Regions from separate parts of the Streptomyces sp. Qhu_M48 genome, predicted to be linked through region 1. Evidence: riboswitches for the same ligand, from Rfam matches in the RefSeq annotation. Region 1 holds a riboswitch; the other holds the start of a gene.
The links. A riboswitch is a leader RNA that binds a small molecule or an ion and turns the genes downstream of it on or off. The one in region 1 is predicted to bind cyclic di-AMP.

Region 1 (7,237 bases):
GCCCGGAGAGCGAGGGCCTCCCGCTGGGGTACTTCGGCGCGAGTACGGGAGCGGCCGCCGCGCTGTGGGCGGCGGGCGATCCCGAGTCCCAGGTGACCGCCGTCGTCTCACGCGGAGGCCGGCCGGACCTCGCGGCCGACCGTCTGGCCCGGGTCCGGGCTCCCACGCTCCTGGTGGTGGGAGGCCGGGACACGCCGGTCCTGGACCTCAACCGGCGGGCCCGGTCCCTGCTGCGCTGCGAGAGCCGGCTGGCCGTCGTCGACGGCGCCACGCACCTCTTCGAGGAGCCGGGCGCCCTGGAGGAGGTGGCGGAGCTCGCCACCTCCTGGTTCAGCGGGCACTTCCGGGGTCAGTAGGCCCCGTTGACCTGGTCCATCGAGCCGTACTTGTCGGCCGCGTAGTTGCAGGCGGCGGTGATGTTGGCGACCGGGTCGAACGGGTCCATCGACGTGCCGGGCACGTGATAGGCGCGGAAGGTCGGGTCGATGACCTGGAGAAGGCCCTTCGAGGGGGTGCCGGCCATCGCGTTGGAGTCCCACAGGTTGATGGCCTGCGGGTTGCCCGAGGACTCACGCATGATGTTGCGGTGGATCCCCTCGTAGGAACCGGGGATCCCGTGCTGGGCCATGACGGCCAGCGACTCGCGGATCCAGCCGTCGAGGTTGTTCGCGTACTGGGTGACGGCGACCGGGGCGGCCTGGACGGCACCGGCGGCGGAGGCCCCCGTGCCGGTGGCGGCGGGCGCGGCGGCCCGACGCTCGGAGCGGTCGGCCCGCTCGGTCGTGGAGGCCTTCTTCGCCTGGGCGGGAGCCGCCTTCGCGGAATCCTTACGAAGCGTCAGTTCAAGGCCCGGGTGAATGAGTGACGGATTGTCACCCACCACGCTCATGTTGGCCCGGTAAAGGCCCTTCCAGCCGCCCTGAATTCCCTTCTTCTGGGCGATCAGGGAAAGCGAGTCGCCGCTCACGACGGTGTAGGTACGGGCGGCGGCCGGGGCGGCGGGAGCCTTGGCGGCGGCCGGGGCCGCGGCAGGAGCGGCGGGGGCGGCGACGGCCCGGGTGGTGAATTCCGGGGCGCCGGAGACGGGCGCGGCACCGGCCGCCGCGGGGGCGATCAGCGGGAGGGCGAGGGCGACTCCACCTGTGCCGACCAGCGCGAGTCCATGGGAGACGGCGCGGCGTCGGGGGCGGCGGTGCTTACCGTGAGCAGGCATGACGGGATTCCTCTCCGGCGCCTGCGGGGTGAGCTGTCGGGTTCGGACGGGAGATGTCCGGCCGCGCGCACGCGGCTGCACCCCGAGCCGTCCCGGGATTCCGGGCCGGCGTATTCGTGGGTCCCCCGCTCCTGCCGTCGGGTGAAAAGGGAGGTATTTCGAGCGGTGGCAGGATTAGGCGATCCGCTCGAATGGAGGTGACCGTAGGCCAGTAATGCGACAGAGAACAAGAGGACCGGAGCCCCGGGCCCGGGAATTGGATCACCGAATTCGACGAATTCAAGATCGAACGCGCCGAAGGTCCCTCGAACTTCCTTGTCCGGCCCGGCATGCGCGGACTCCTGCCGCGAGCCTCGTCCCGGGAAAGTGAGTCGCGTCACCAGCGACCGTATGTCCGAATAGGGCTTTTGATTCCATAAATTAAGGAGTGGGCGGTAAAGGCCGCTTCGAAGAGGTGGACACTTGCCCTCAGAAGTCGCAAAACCGACATTCGTCGTGAAAGATGAGGTGACCCCGACCGAGGAGCTGCCCGGATGTCCCCCTCCGCCGCCCTGCTCACCCCCGACGGACTCGACCGCGAGGCCGCCGAGCTCTATGAGAGCGCCACCTGGCAGCGTGTCGTCACGGACTTGACCACCGCCCCGCCCTCCCCGCCCACGTCCCCGCCCACGCCCGTACTGTCGCCCGCGTCCTCGCCCGACGAGAGCTGGCGGGATCTGCTCACCGTGCCGGTGGACCGCCTCGTCGCGGACGCGCTCGTCGCGCTGCCGCCGTCCCCGCCGGCCGAGCACCGCCTCCCTGGCCGGATCGCGGCCGTCCTGCCCGACCGGCTGCACGCCTGGCGCCGTGTCGGCCGTCCGGATCTGCGCCCTTCGGTCCACCTCGGCTACGCGCGCCTCGTCCTGACGGAGTGGGGCTGGCAGAACGCCCCGTACAAGCTGCGTGACGCACGGGGGGCCCGGTGCGTCTGCGGAGCGCTGCTCGCCGCGCACCGGCTCGGCCACGGCAGCGCCCCGACCATGCACGAGGCCGCCGCCTGGATCATGGCCGAGCTCCGGTCGCGGGGCTGGAGCGAGCTGATCGGACCCTGGAACCGGGCTCCGGGCCGTACGGCGGCCGACGCGGTGGCCCTGCTCGACGCCACGATCCACCGCGCGGCGCGCGCGGGCCGCTGACGGCCGTGCCGATGAGCCGGGCGGTGGCCCGGAAGCCGCCCCCGGCTCATCGACGCGGGCCGCCGGGCCGCCGGGCCGCCCGGCCGCCGGCGTCAGCCGGTGACGCTCGCGGCGCCGGTCTCGATGTGGCCGGTGTACCGGCGCGACCAGGTGCCGTCGATGTCGACGACGATCGTGAAGTCGTACCAGCCGTTGTGGAGGGCCACCGCGTTGAAGAAGTCCTCCCGCGTGGAGTTCGCCGGGACCGTGTACGTCCACGGGCCGTCCGTACGGTAGGCGTTCGAGCGGATCGTGAAGGTCACCGGTCCCGCTGAGGTGTTGCTCATCCGGAACCAGAGCGCCGTCCGGCCCGTACCCGCCTCGGGCGCGAACCGGGCCGCCACCTCGACCGCCTTGCCCGCCTTGGAGGCGTCCCCGAGGAAGCGGCGCAGGAAGCGGTTGGGGCCCATCATCGAGATGTCGTACTTGCCCGATCCCGACCCGGTGCCGATGTTGAAGTAGTCGGTCGCCGTGGCGCCCGGGTCGACCGTGTACTGCCAGGCGGCCGTGTCGCGGTGCTGGTGCGGGTGGATCGAGAAATGGGCCGCCCGCTTGGCCTCCGCTCCCTGGTTCGCCATCGAGAACCAGGCCAGGATCTTGCCCGCGGACCCGAACTCGAAGCGGTCGAGGTTGCCGTTCACCTGGTAGGGGAGGGCGCGCGCCGGGCGGGTGCCCGACTCCTGCGCGGGCAGGGTGTTGTTCTGCGGGGCCGGGTTCGGCAGCGGCTTGCAGGTGGCCTGGCCGATCACCTTCGCCGTGGAGGGAAGGCCGGCCGGCACGCCGTACACCGGGTGGGCGAAGTCGAAGACGCCGGTCAGGTCACCCGTCACCTTCCGTCGCCAGGCGCTGATGTTGGGGCAGGCGGCGGGCGTGCCGAGCGCGGACGTCCAGGTCTCCATGAAGCGAAGCACGGAGGTGTGGTCGAAGACCTCGGAGCTCACCCAGCCGCCCCGGGTCCACGGGGACATGACAAGCATCGGGACGCGGAAGCCGAGGCCGATCGGCACGCCGTCGAGGTACTCGCCCGGGGTGCCCGGGGGAGCGACCGGCGGCGGCACGTGGTCGAAGAAGCCGTCGTTCTCGTCGTAGTTGAGGAAGAGCACCGTCGAGTCGAACACCTCGGCGTCGGCCGCCAGGGCGCGGTAGACGAGATCGACGAAGTGCGCGCCGTCCCCGGGCGGCGCGTACGGGTGCTCCGAGAACGCCTCGTTCGCGACCACCCACGACACTTGGGGCAGGGTGCCCGCGACGACGTCGGCGCGGATCGCCGCGGCGATGTCGTCCGGCGTCGACCCGGTGACCTTGGGGACCGATCCCATGCCCCGGTCGTACAGCGGGTCGCCGGGGCGGGCGTCGGTGAACCTCTTGAAGTACGCGAGGCCGTTGTCGCCGTAGTTGTCCTGGGCGTTCTGGTAGAGCTTCCAGCTCACCCCGGCGCGCTGCAGCGCCTCGGCGTACGTCTCCCAGGTGAGGCCCGACTCGTCGCCCCCGTCCTTGCTGGAGGCGTCGATCCTCCCGCTCCACAGGAAGGTGCGGTTGGGGCCCGTGGCGCTGAGCGCCGAGCAGAAGTACGCGTCGCAGATCGTGTAGTGGTCGGCGAGCGCGTGGTGGAAGGGGATGTCCTCGCGGTCGAGGTGGCCGAGGGTCCGGTTGTTGCCGACTCCGGTGACCCAGTTGTCGAGGCGCCCCTTGTTCCAGGCGGCGTGCTGCGAGGTCCAGCTGTGCGGCAGGTCGCCGTTGCACTGGGCGAGGGTCTCGCCGTCCACGCCACCGGCGGGCGGGGTGTCGCTGAGCTTCCAGGGGTACCGGCGGCCACCCCAGTCGGGCTGGTTGAACATCCCCCAGCCGCCGGGCAGGTTGCCCGCGGCGCGGTCGCCGAAGCCCCGGACGCCGCGCAGGGTGCCGAAGTAGTGGTCGAAGCTGCGGTTCTCCTGCATGAGGATCACCACGTGCTTGACGTCGGTGAGGGTGCCGGTGGCCGCCCGCGCGGCGGCGGACGCCCGGGCCGTCGGGAGCGCCGCGCCCGCCACGAGCCCCGCGCCGATACCGACGAATCCCCTGCGGCTGATGGGAATCATGCTCCGCCTCTCCTGTCACGCTGTGCCCCGGCGGCACGTGCGAGACATGATGGGGGAGGGGAGCTTAAAGGTATACATCCGCGCGGTAATTAAAGGATTAACTCCCCAGGACACCCCAGGGGCAAGGGAAAGAGGGCTCCTGATTGGTCCGACTGCATACCAATGTGAACCGGCGGCTCAGACGGCGAGCACCTTCACTCCGGCCTCGGTGAGCTGCGCGACCGCCTCCGGAGTGATACCCGTGTCGGTCACGAGGAGGTCGATCCGGTCCAGACCACAGATGCGTGCGAAAGCCCGGCGGCCCATCTTCGAGGAGTCGGTCACCACGACGACCCGGCTCGCGCGCTCCGCGAAGAGCCGGCTGATGCTCGCCTCGTCCTCCTGGTGGGCCATCACGCCGAGCGCGGCGTCCACCCCGTCGACGCCCAGCACCACCACGTCGAGCACGACCTCGTTGAGCACCCCGACCGTCAGCGGGCCCACCAGCTCGTACGTCTGGGGCCGGGCCACCCCGCCTGTCGTGACGATCTTGATCTGCGGACGCACCGCCAGCTCGCCCGCGATGTTGAGCGCGTTGGTGACGACGGTCAGGGCGGGTCCGGACGTCGCGGCTCCCCCCGTTCCCGCCGTCCCCGCCGTGTCCGCGCGGCCGCTCGCGAACCGCAGGGCGAGGGCGCGGGCCACCTCCGTGGTCGTCGTGCCACCGTTGAGCCCCACGACCTCTCCGGGGGCGATCAGATCGGCGGCGGCCTCCGCGATCCGTCGTTTCTCCGCCGCGTGCCGTGTCGACTTGTAGCGCAGGGGCAGCTCGTAGGAGACACCGTGCGCCACCGCCCCGCCCCGTGTCCGTATCAGCAGCTGCTGCTCGGCGAGTTCGTCGAGGTCCCGGCGGATCGTCGCGGCGGAGACGTCGAGGGCGGTCGCCGCCTCCTCGACCTCCAGCTTCCCCGAGGCCGCCAGTAGTTCAAGGAGCGTGTTCCACCGCTCGTGCTTGGACATGTGTCCCTCCCTCGGGCTCGTGCGCGCGTCCGATTCTATCCGTCGAAGGGCGCGGGACCTGGAAAGCCGCTGCATGTTTCTGCTTGAATGGCATCGACTTCAAGCATCTTCCATCATTCCTGTGCACTCTTCTTGCAAGGAGACCGGCATGAGCACCACCCGCACCGCCGTCGAGATCGCCTCCCAGCCGACGACCTGGCGTCAGGCTGCCCGCACCCTGCCCCAGCACACCTCCGCCCTGCCCCGGCGGGGCGAGCGGGTCGCGGTGATCGGCTGTGGCACGTCCTGGTTCATGGCCCTGGCCTACGCGGAACTGCGCGAGTCCGGCGGCCACGGCGAGACCGACGCCTTCGCCGCCTCGGAGTTCCCCTACGGGCGCCGCTACGACCGGGTCGTGGCGATCACCCGCTCCGGCACCACCAGCGAGGTCCTGGCCGTCCTGTCCAAGCTGCGCGGCACGGTCCCCACGGGCGCCGTCACGGCCGACCCGACGACCCCGGTCATGGACCTCGCCGACGAGGTCGCCGTCCTGGACTTCGCCGACGAGGAGTCGGTGGTCCAGACCCGCTTCGCGACCACGGCGCTCGCCCTGTTCCGCGCGCACCTGGAGTCCGAGGGCGCGCTCCCCGAGGGGGTGGCCACCGTCGAGGAGGCCGCGCGGGACGCCGAACAGGCCCTCACCGCCCCCCTGGACGAGAGCGTCCTGACGGCGGAGCAGTTCACCTTCCTCGGATCGGGCTGGACCTACGGACTCGCCCTGGAGGCCGGACTGAAGATGCGTGAGGCGGCCGGCGCCTGGACGGAGGCGTACCCGGCGATGGAGTACCGTCACGGCCCCATCAGTATCACCGGACCCGGCCGGGTCACCTGGGGCTTCGGCACCCTCCCGGCCGGCCTCGCCGACGAGGTGCGCAAGGTCGGAGGCACCCTCTCCGAGAGCGACCTCGACCCGCTGGCGGACCTGATCAGGGCCCAGCGGCTCGCCGTGGCGGTCGCCGAGGCCCAGGGCCTGAACCCGGACACGCCCCGGAACCTGACCCGTTCGGTGGTCCTCACCGACGCCCCCGCCTGACCGCCACCCCGCACCGCCGCCCACTCCCCGGGAGAAGAACGACCATGCCGTTGACGCCGACCGATGAGATCGTCCGCCGCGCCCGCGCGGCGGGCACCGGTGTGGGGGCGTTCAACGTCCTCCAGCTCGAACACGCCCAGGCCATCGTGGCCGGCGCGGAGCACGCCGACCGCCCCGTCGTGCTCCAGATCAGTGAGAACACCGTCCGCTACCACGGAGCCCTGGAGCCGGTCGCCCTCGCCTCGCTGGCCATCGCCCGCGCCGCGAAGACCTCCGTCGCCGTCCATCTGGACCACGCCGAGAACCCCGGCCTCGTCCGCGAGGCCGTCGTACTCGGCCTGGGATCCGTCATGTTCGACGCCTCGAAACTGCCCTACGCCGAGAACGTCGCCGCGACCCGCGAGGTCGTGGAGCACTGCCACCAGCACGGCGTCTGGGTCGAGGCCGAACTCGGCGAGGTCGGCGGCAAGGGCGGCGCCCACACCCCGGGCGTCCGGACCGACCCCGACGAGGCCCGCGCCTTCGTCGAGGCCACCGGCGTCGACGCCCTCGCGGTCGCGGTCGGCAGCTCCCACCAGATGCTGACCCGGGACGCCGTCCTGGACTTCGAGCTCATCGCCCGCCTGCGGGCCGCCGTCGACACCCCGCTCGTCCTGCACGG
Region 2 (7,237 bases), 1.5 Mb from region 1:
GCTGGAGCTCGCGCTCTGGCTGGAGGCCGACCGCATGGGCTCGCTGCTCGCCGCCCTGGACGACGAGTCCATGGAGAACCAGCGGGACGTCGTCAAGAACGAGCGCCGCCAGCGCTACGACAACGTGCCGTACGGCACGGCCTTCGAGAAGCTGACCGCCCTCGCCTACCCGGAGGGCCACCCGTACCACCACACGCCGATCGGCTCCATGGCCGACCTGGACGCGGCCACCCTGGAGGACGCGCGGAACTTCTTCCGCACGTACTACGCCCCGAACAACGCGGTGCTGTCCGTCGTCGGCGACATCGACCCGGAGGAGACCCTCGCCTGGGTCGAGAAGTACTTCGGCTCCATCCCCGGCCACGACGGCAAGCCCGCGCCGCGCTCCGGCGAGCTGCCCGAGGTGATCGGCGAGCAGCTGCGCGAGGTCGTCGAGGAGGAGGTCCCGGCCCGCGCGCTGATGGCCGCCTACCGGCTGCCGCACGACGGCACGCGTGCGTGCGACGCCGCCGACCTGGCCCTGACGGTCCTCGGCGGCGGCGAGTCCTCCCGGCTCCACAACCGGCTGGTCCGCCGCGACCGCACGGCCGTCGCCGCCGGCTTCGGCCTGCTGCGGCTCGCCGGCGCGCCCTCGCTCGGCTGGCTGGACGTCAAGACGTCCGGAGGCGTCGAGGTCCCTCAGATCGAGGCGGCCGTGGACGAGGAGCTCGCCCGGTTCGCCGCCGAGGGCCCCACGGACGAGGAGATGGAGCGCGCGCAGGCCCAGTTGGAGCGCGAGTGGCTCGACCGGCTCGGCACCGTCGCCGGCCGGGCGGACGAACTGTGCCGGTACGCCGTGCTGTTCGGCGACCCGCAGCTCGCCCTCACCGCCGTCGACCGGGTCCTGGCCGTCACCGCCGAGGAGGTGCGGGCCGCCGCCGCGGCCGCGCTGCGCCCCGACAACCGCGCGGTCCTGGTCTACGAGCCCCTGGCGACCGAGCGGGGCGACAACGGCGACGACGACGAAGAGGGAGCGGACCAGTGACCGACGCTGCCGCGTCTTTGACGAGCATGGACTTCCACCCGCAGCCGGAGCCGGGCGCCGCCCGGCCGTGGGCCTTCCCGGCCCCCGACCGCGGAGCCCTGGACAACGGCCTGACGCTGCTGACCAGCCACCGGCCCGGCCAGCAGGTCGTGGCCGTGGAGATCTTCCTGCCGGCCCCGCTGGACGCCGAGCCCGCCGGTCTCGACGGGGTCGCCACCATCATGGCCCGCGCGCTCTCCGAGGGCACGGACCAGCGCAGCGCCGAGGAGTTCGCGGCCGAGTTGGAGCGCTGCGGCGCCACGCTCGACGCGCACGCCGACCACCCGGGCGTACGGGTCTCCCTGGAGGTTCCGGTCTCCCGGCTGCCCAAGGCGCTCGGGCTGCTCTCCGAGGCCCTGATCGCGCCGGCGTTCCTCGACACCGAGATCGAGCGCCTGGTCCGCAACCGTCTGGACGAGATCCCGCACGAGACGGCCAACCCGGGCCGCCGCGCCGCCAAGCAGCTCTCCAAGGAGCTTTTCCCGGCGGAGTCCCGGATGTCCCGGCCGCGCCAGGGCACCGAGGAGACCGTCGCGGCGATCGACGCGGCCTCGGTCCGTGCCTTCTTCGAGGCGTACGTCCGGCCCGCCACGGCCACCGCCGTGGTCGTGGGCGACCTGACCGGCGTCGACCTGGACAAGGTCCTCGCGGAGACACTGGGCGCCTGGACGGGCGAGCCGGGCGAGCCGCTCCCCATGCCGCCGATCACCGCCGACGACACCGGACGGGTCGTCATCGTGGACCGTCCCGGCGCCGTCCAGACCCAGTTGCTGATCGGCCGGATCGGCTCGGACCGGCACGCCTCGGTCTGGCCGGCCCAGGTCCTGGGGACGTACTGCCTCGGCGGCACCCTCACCTCGCGGCTCGACCGGGTCCTGCGCGAGGAGAAGGGCTACACGTACGGCGTGCGGGCGTTCGGGCAGGTGCTCCGCTCCGACGCCGGGGGGAACGGCGCCTCGATGCTCGCCATCAGCGGTTCCGTGGACACCCCCAACACCGGTCCGGCCCTCGACGACCTGTGGAAGGTGCTGCGGACGCTCGCCGCGGAGGGCCTCACGGACGCCGAGCGCGAGACGGCCGTGCAGAACCTGGTGGGCGTCGCGCCGCTCAAGTACGAGACGGCGGCCTCCGTCGCCGGGACGCTCGCCGACCAGGTCGAGCAGCACCTCCCGGACGACTACCAGGCCCAGTTGTACGCGCGCCTGGCCGAGACCGGCACGGTCGAGGCGACCGCGGCCGTGGTCAGCGCGTTCCCGGTGGACCGGCTCGTCACCGTGCTCGTGGGTGACGCGGCGCAGATCGCGGAGCCGGTGCGGGCGCTCGGCATCGGTGAAGTGACCGTCGTGACGGGCTGATTCCGGCCTCTGACACGACAACGGAGGACCCCGGCGGCCTAGTTCGTCGGGGTCCTCCCTTTTGTCCGTATTGGGGGTGACGGTGATCGTTTGCCCTGTGGCATGTCTTACAAAAAGCCGGTCTGGTTGGTGATTGAAAGACGATCCGCATAGCGTCGGGCCGTCTGTTCGTCAGTTGCACGTGCCGCACCCGCGGCATCGGACAGACATCGCCGAGTCCCCGTCAGGCGCGAGCCTGGGGAGCCGGGGACCCACGTCCCTGGGGTGAATCGGGCGCCTTCGTCTCGTACGGAGGAGCTCGTAGGAGACCTTCCTGCTCCGAACCCGTCAGCTAACCCGGTAGGCGAGAGGGAAGGAAAGGATCAGCCCCTACATGGCGTTCACCCGTGCCACCGGGAAGCATCGTGGTCCGAGCCGGATGGCGCGCCGCAGCGTGGGCTTCGCCGGCGCCGCGACGCTGGCCACCACCGGCGTCATCGGAACCCTCGCCTCCCCGGCGCTCGCCGCCGACACGGAGCCCCGCTCCGCCGAGGACACCGGGCTCACCAAGGTGATCACCGAGGACTCCCTCGTCGACCGGCTCAACGCCCAGGCCGCCGCCCAGGAGCGGGAGGCCTTCGAGGCCGCCGCCAAGGCGAAGGCCCAGGCCGAGGCGGAGCGCAAGGCCGAGGCCCGCGCCAAGGAGATCCGGGCGGAGAAGGAGCGTGCCGCCCGTGAGGCCGAGCGCCGCCGCCTCGCCTCCTTCCAGCTCCCCGTCGCCGGCACGTACGTCTCCACCGGCTACCAGACCGGCGGCTCCCTCTGGTCCTCCGGCAGCCACTCCGGCATCGACTTCCACGCCGCCTACGGCAGCAGCGTCGTCTCCGTCGGTTCCGGCACCGTCGTCGAGGCCGGCTGGGGCGGCGCGTACGGCAACAACATCGTCATCCGGATGAACGACGGCACGTTCACCCAGTACGGTCACCTCGCCTCCGTCGGGGTCCACGTCGGCCAGACCGTCGAGCCCGGCCAGCGGATCGGCGTCTCCGGCTCCACCGGCAACTCGACCGGCCCGCACCTCCACTTCGAGGCGCGGTCGACCGCCGAGTACGGCTCCGACATCAACCCGGTCGCCTACCTCCGGGCGCGCGGCGTCGACGTCTGACCCGAGACCACCCGGCGCGGCGGGACCACCGCGCGTCGCAAAAGCCCCGGCTCGTACTGAGCCGGGGCTTTTCGTCGGTCAAAAGGCGGCCATATTCCGCTGGGGCATCGGAAATTCCGGCGAGCTGCAATAGAGTCGCAGATCGGGCGCAGAACAGGCGCCGCTCGAATTGACTCGCGCAGACCCAAGGCGGAGGTCGGACATGCGCATTCCCGCGCACTCGGTATGCACGGCGATCCGGGACGACATCGTCTCCGGCGTCTTCGAGCGGGGCAGCCGGCTGACCGAGGAACAGCTGGCCCGCCGGTACGGGGTGTCCCGCGTCCCGGTCCGGGAGGCCCTGCGCACCCTGGAGTCCGAGGGCTTCGTCGTCACCCGCCGCCACGCGGGCGCGCACGTCGCCGAGCCCACCGACCAGGAGGCGGCCGATCTGCTCGACATGCGGGCGCTGCTCGAACCGCTGGGGGCCGCCCGCGCCGCCCAGCGCCGCACGGAGGCCCACCTCAAGGTGTTGCGCGGCCTGGTCAGGCTCGGTCAGGAGCGGGCCAGGCGCGGCCAGGGCGAGGATCTGCGCTCCCTCGGCGGCTGGTTCCACGAGACGCTCGCACAGGCCTCCGGCAGCCCGGCCCTGACGGCGCTGCTGACCCAGCTGCGGCACAAGATCGCCTGGACGTACGCGGTCGAGCAGCCCGCCCATCCGGTGGAGGCCTGGGCCGAGCACGGCGCGATCGTGGACGCCGTGGCGCGCGGCGACGCCGAGCGGGCGCGGTCCCTGACGGCGCTGCACGCGGAGCGCTCGTACCCGCTGCACCGCCTCAAAAGGCCGGAGCGCGGCCGTGTGAGGGTTTCGCAACACGCAGTCAACACGGCGAGTGCCCGGAATTAACGCGCACACCGTATACAAAGAATAGGAATTCTTCGGGATTTCGCGTGCCGTGATCCGGTGTCGTCTCCGGCTGCCCGAAAGTCGCCTCGTGCTGCCCGGAGAGGAATAGCGAAAGGCCGTGACCACCGGAATTCCGGCGGGCACGGCCTTTCGTCCTACGGGGTGGGGCGACCCGGGTCAGACGGTCTCGGGGAGCTCGTTCAGGCCCTCGGCGACCAGCTTCGCCAGACGGTCCAGAGCGGCCTCGGCGCCGTCGGCCTCCGAGGCGAGGACGATCTCCTCGCCGCCCTGCGCGCCCAGGCCGAGCACCGCGAGCATGGAGGCGGCGTTCACCGGGGTGCCGTCGGACTTGGCGATCGTCACCGGAACGCCGGAAGCCGTGGCGGCACGGACGAAGATGGACGCGGGGCGGGCGTGGAGGCCCTCGGCCCAGCCGACGTTGACGCGGCGCTCAGCCATGGTGTTGCCCTTCAAGTCTTCAGGGGTTGTCTAGACCAGTCTCTCACGGGATGCTCCGTGCTCGCGCCGACCTTCGGCCCGGATCGGACCGCCTTTCGGCCCGCTCCCACCGCGCACGGCGTTGCCCCTACCTTGCACGGCGCGCACCCGCCGCGCGACCGGTGCCACTGTCGTGTCGCGGTCGTAGGCTGACCCCATGCAGAGCGCGTCGGAGCAGTCGCAAGCGGCGGAACCACCGGCACGACCGGCGCGTCCGGGGCCACCGGACCACGACTACCCCGACCACTGGGAAGCGGACGTGGTCCTGCGGGACGGCGGCACCGCGCGCATCAGGCCCATCACCGCCGACGACGCCGACCGGCTCGTCAGCTTCTACGAGCAGGTCTCGGACGAGTCGAAGTACTACCGCTTCTTCGCGCCCTATCCGCGTCTCTCGGCCAAGGACGTCCACCGCTTCACCCACCACGACTTCGTGGACCGGGTCGGACTCGCGGCGACCGTCGGCGGCGAGTTCATCGCCACCGTGCGCTACGACCGCATCAACGACCGCGGCCTGCCCGCCTCCGCCCCGGCGGACGAGGCCGAGGTCGCCTTCCTCGTCCAGGACGCCCATCAGGGCCGCGGAGTCGCCTCCGCGCTGCTCGAACACATCGCGGCGGTCGCGCGCGAGCGGGACATCCGGCGCTTTGCCGCGGAGGTCCTCCCCGCCAACACCAAGATGATCAAGGTCTTCACCGACGCGGGCTACACCCAGAAGCGCAGCTTCGAGGACGGCTCCGTACGGCTCCACCTCGACCTCGAACCCACCGACCGCTCCCTCGCCGTCCAGCGCGCCCGGGAACAGCGGGCCGAGGCCCGCTCCGTGCAGCGCCTCCTCACCCCCCGGTCCGTCGCCGTCGTCGGTGCCGGCCGCGCCCCCGGCGGCGTCGGCCGGACCGTGCTGCGCAACCTCATCGGGGCCGGCTTCGCCGGACGCGTGTACGCGGTCAACGCCGCGCTCTCCGACGGCGACGGCGCCACCGAGTTCGACGGAGTCCCCGCCCACCCCTCCGTCGGTGCCATCGGCGAGCCCGTCGACCTCGCGGTCGTCGCCGTCCCCGCCGAACGGGTGCCGGAGGCCGTCGCCGACTGCGGCGAGCACGGTGTGCGGGGCCTCGTCGTCCTCTCCGCCGGATACGCCGAGAGCGGGGCCGCCGGCCGCGAGCGCCAGCGCCAGCTCGTCCGGCAGGCCCGCTCGTACGGCATGCGGATCATCGGGCCCAACGCCTTCGGCATCATCAACACCTCCGCCGACGTGCGGCTCAACGCCTCCCTCGCCCCGCAGATGCCCGCCGCCGGGCGGATCGGGCTCTTCACCCAGTCCGGCGCCATCGGCATCGCCCTCCTCGCCGGACTCCACCGGCGGGGCGCCGGCCTCTCCTCCTTCATCTCGGCCGGCAACCGCGCCGACGTCTCCGGCAACGACTTCCTCCAGCACTGGTACGACGACCCCGGGACCGACGTCGTCCTGCTCTACCTGGAGTCGATCGGCAACCCCCGCAAGTTCACCCGGCTCGCCCGCCGCACCGCCGCCGTCAAGCCGGTCGTCGTCGTCAAGGGCGCGCGCCACAGCGGCAGCGCCCCGCCCGGCCACCGGGTGCCGGTCACCCGCATCCCGCACGCCACGGTCTCCGCACTGCTGCGCCAGGCCGGCGTCATCCGCGTCGACACCGTCACCGAACTCGTCGACGCCGGACTGCTCCTCGCCGCCCAGCCGCTGCCCGCCGGGCCCCGCGTCGCGATCCTCGGCAACTCCGAGTCCCTCGGCCTCCTCACCTACGACGCCTGCCTGACCGAGGGGCTGCGGCCGCTGCGGCCGCTCGACCTGACGACGGCGGCGGAACCGGCCGACTTCCGGGAGGCCCTCGCGGCGGCGCTCGCCGACGAGACCTCCGACGCGGTCGTGGTGACCGCCATCCCCTGGGTCGGCGAGAACGGCGCGACCGAGTTCGGCGACGGGGAGGTCCTCGCGGCCGCCCTCCGCGAGGCCGTCGCCTCCGCCGCCGTCCCGACGAAGCCGGTCGTCGTCGTCCACGTCGAGATGGGCGGCCTCGCCGAGGCCCTCGCGGTCGCCACGAGCACCCGCCCCGCGGCGCCGGGGCGGAGCGCCACCACCTCGGGCCCCCGGCAGGCCGGTCCCCCGGCGGAGGCCGGGCCCACCGCGCCGGAGCCCGGTCGGGACGGGTCCGGTTCCGGCCCCGCCGCGGCCGGTCCCGGTCCGGTGGCGTCCGCTCCGGTGGCGTCCGGTCCGGCCCCCGCGGTGTCCGGCCCTGGCCCGGTGGTGTCCGGTC

Region 2: another riboswitch for cyclic di-AMP. It lies ahead of ACRRSS_RS26705 (M23 family metallopeptidase); the one in region 1 lies ahead of ACRRSS_RS20050 (LysM peptidoglycan-binding domain-containing protein).

The regions. Positions count from the first base shown of each region.
Region 1 is NZ_CP195432.1:4,412,239-4,419,475, reverse strand. Features, by position in the region: gene ACRRSS_RS20055 (phosphoribosyltransferase family protein) at 1-356, shown strand, start outside; gene ACRRSS_RS20050 (LysM peptidoglycan-binding domain-containing protein) at 350-1,213, opposite strand; cyclic di-AMP (ydaO/yuaA leader) riboswitch at 1,219-1,375, opposite strand; gene ACRRSS_RS20045 (DUF6197 family protein) at 1,747-2,388, shown strand; gene ACRRSS_RS20040 (phosphocholine-specific phospholipase C) at 2,481-4,505, opposite strand; gene ACRRSS_RS20035 (DeoR/GlpR family DNA-binding transcription regulator) at 4,683-5,504, opposite strand; gene ACRRSS_RS20030 (SIS domain-containing protein) at 5,653-6,576, shown strand; gene ACRRSS_RS20025 (class II fructose-bisphosphate aldolase) at 6,621-7,237, shown strand, end outside.
Region 2 is NZ_CP195432.1:5,949,125-5,956,361, reverse strand. Features, by position in the region: gene ACRRSS_RS26715 (M16 family metallopeptidase) at 1-1,024, shown strand, start outside; gene ACRRSS_RS26710 (M16 family metallopeptidase) at 1,051-2,418, shown strand; cyclic di-AMP (ydaO/yuaA leader) riboswitch at 2,619-2,779, shown strand; gene ACRRSS_RS26705 (M23 family metallopeptidase) at 2,792-3,562, shown strand; gene ACRRSS_RS26700 (GntR family transcriptional regulator) at 3,765-4,448, shown strand; gene ACRRSS_RS26695 (HPr family phosphocarrier protein) at 4,626-4,907, opposite strand; gene ACRRSS_RS26690 (GNAT family N-acetyltransferase) at 5,104-7,237, shown strand, end outside.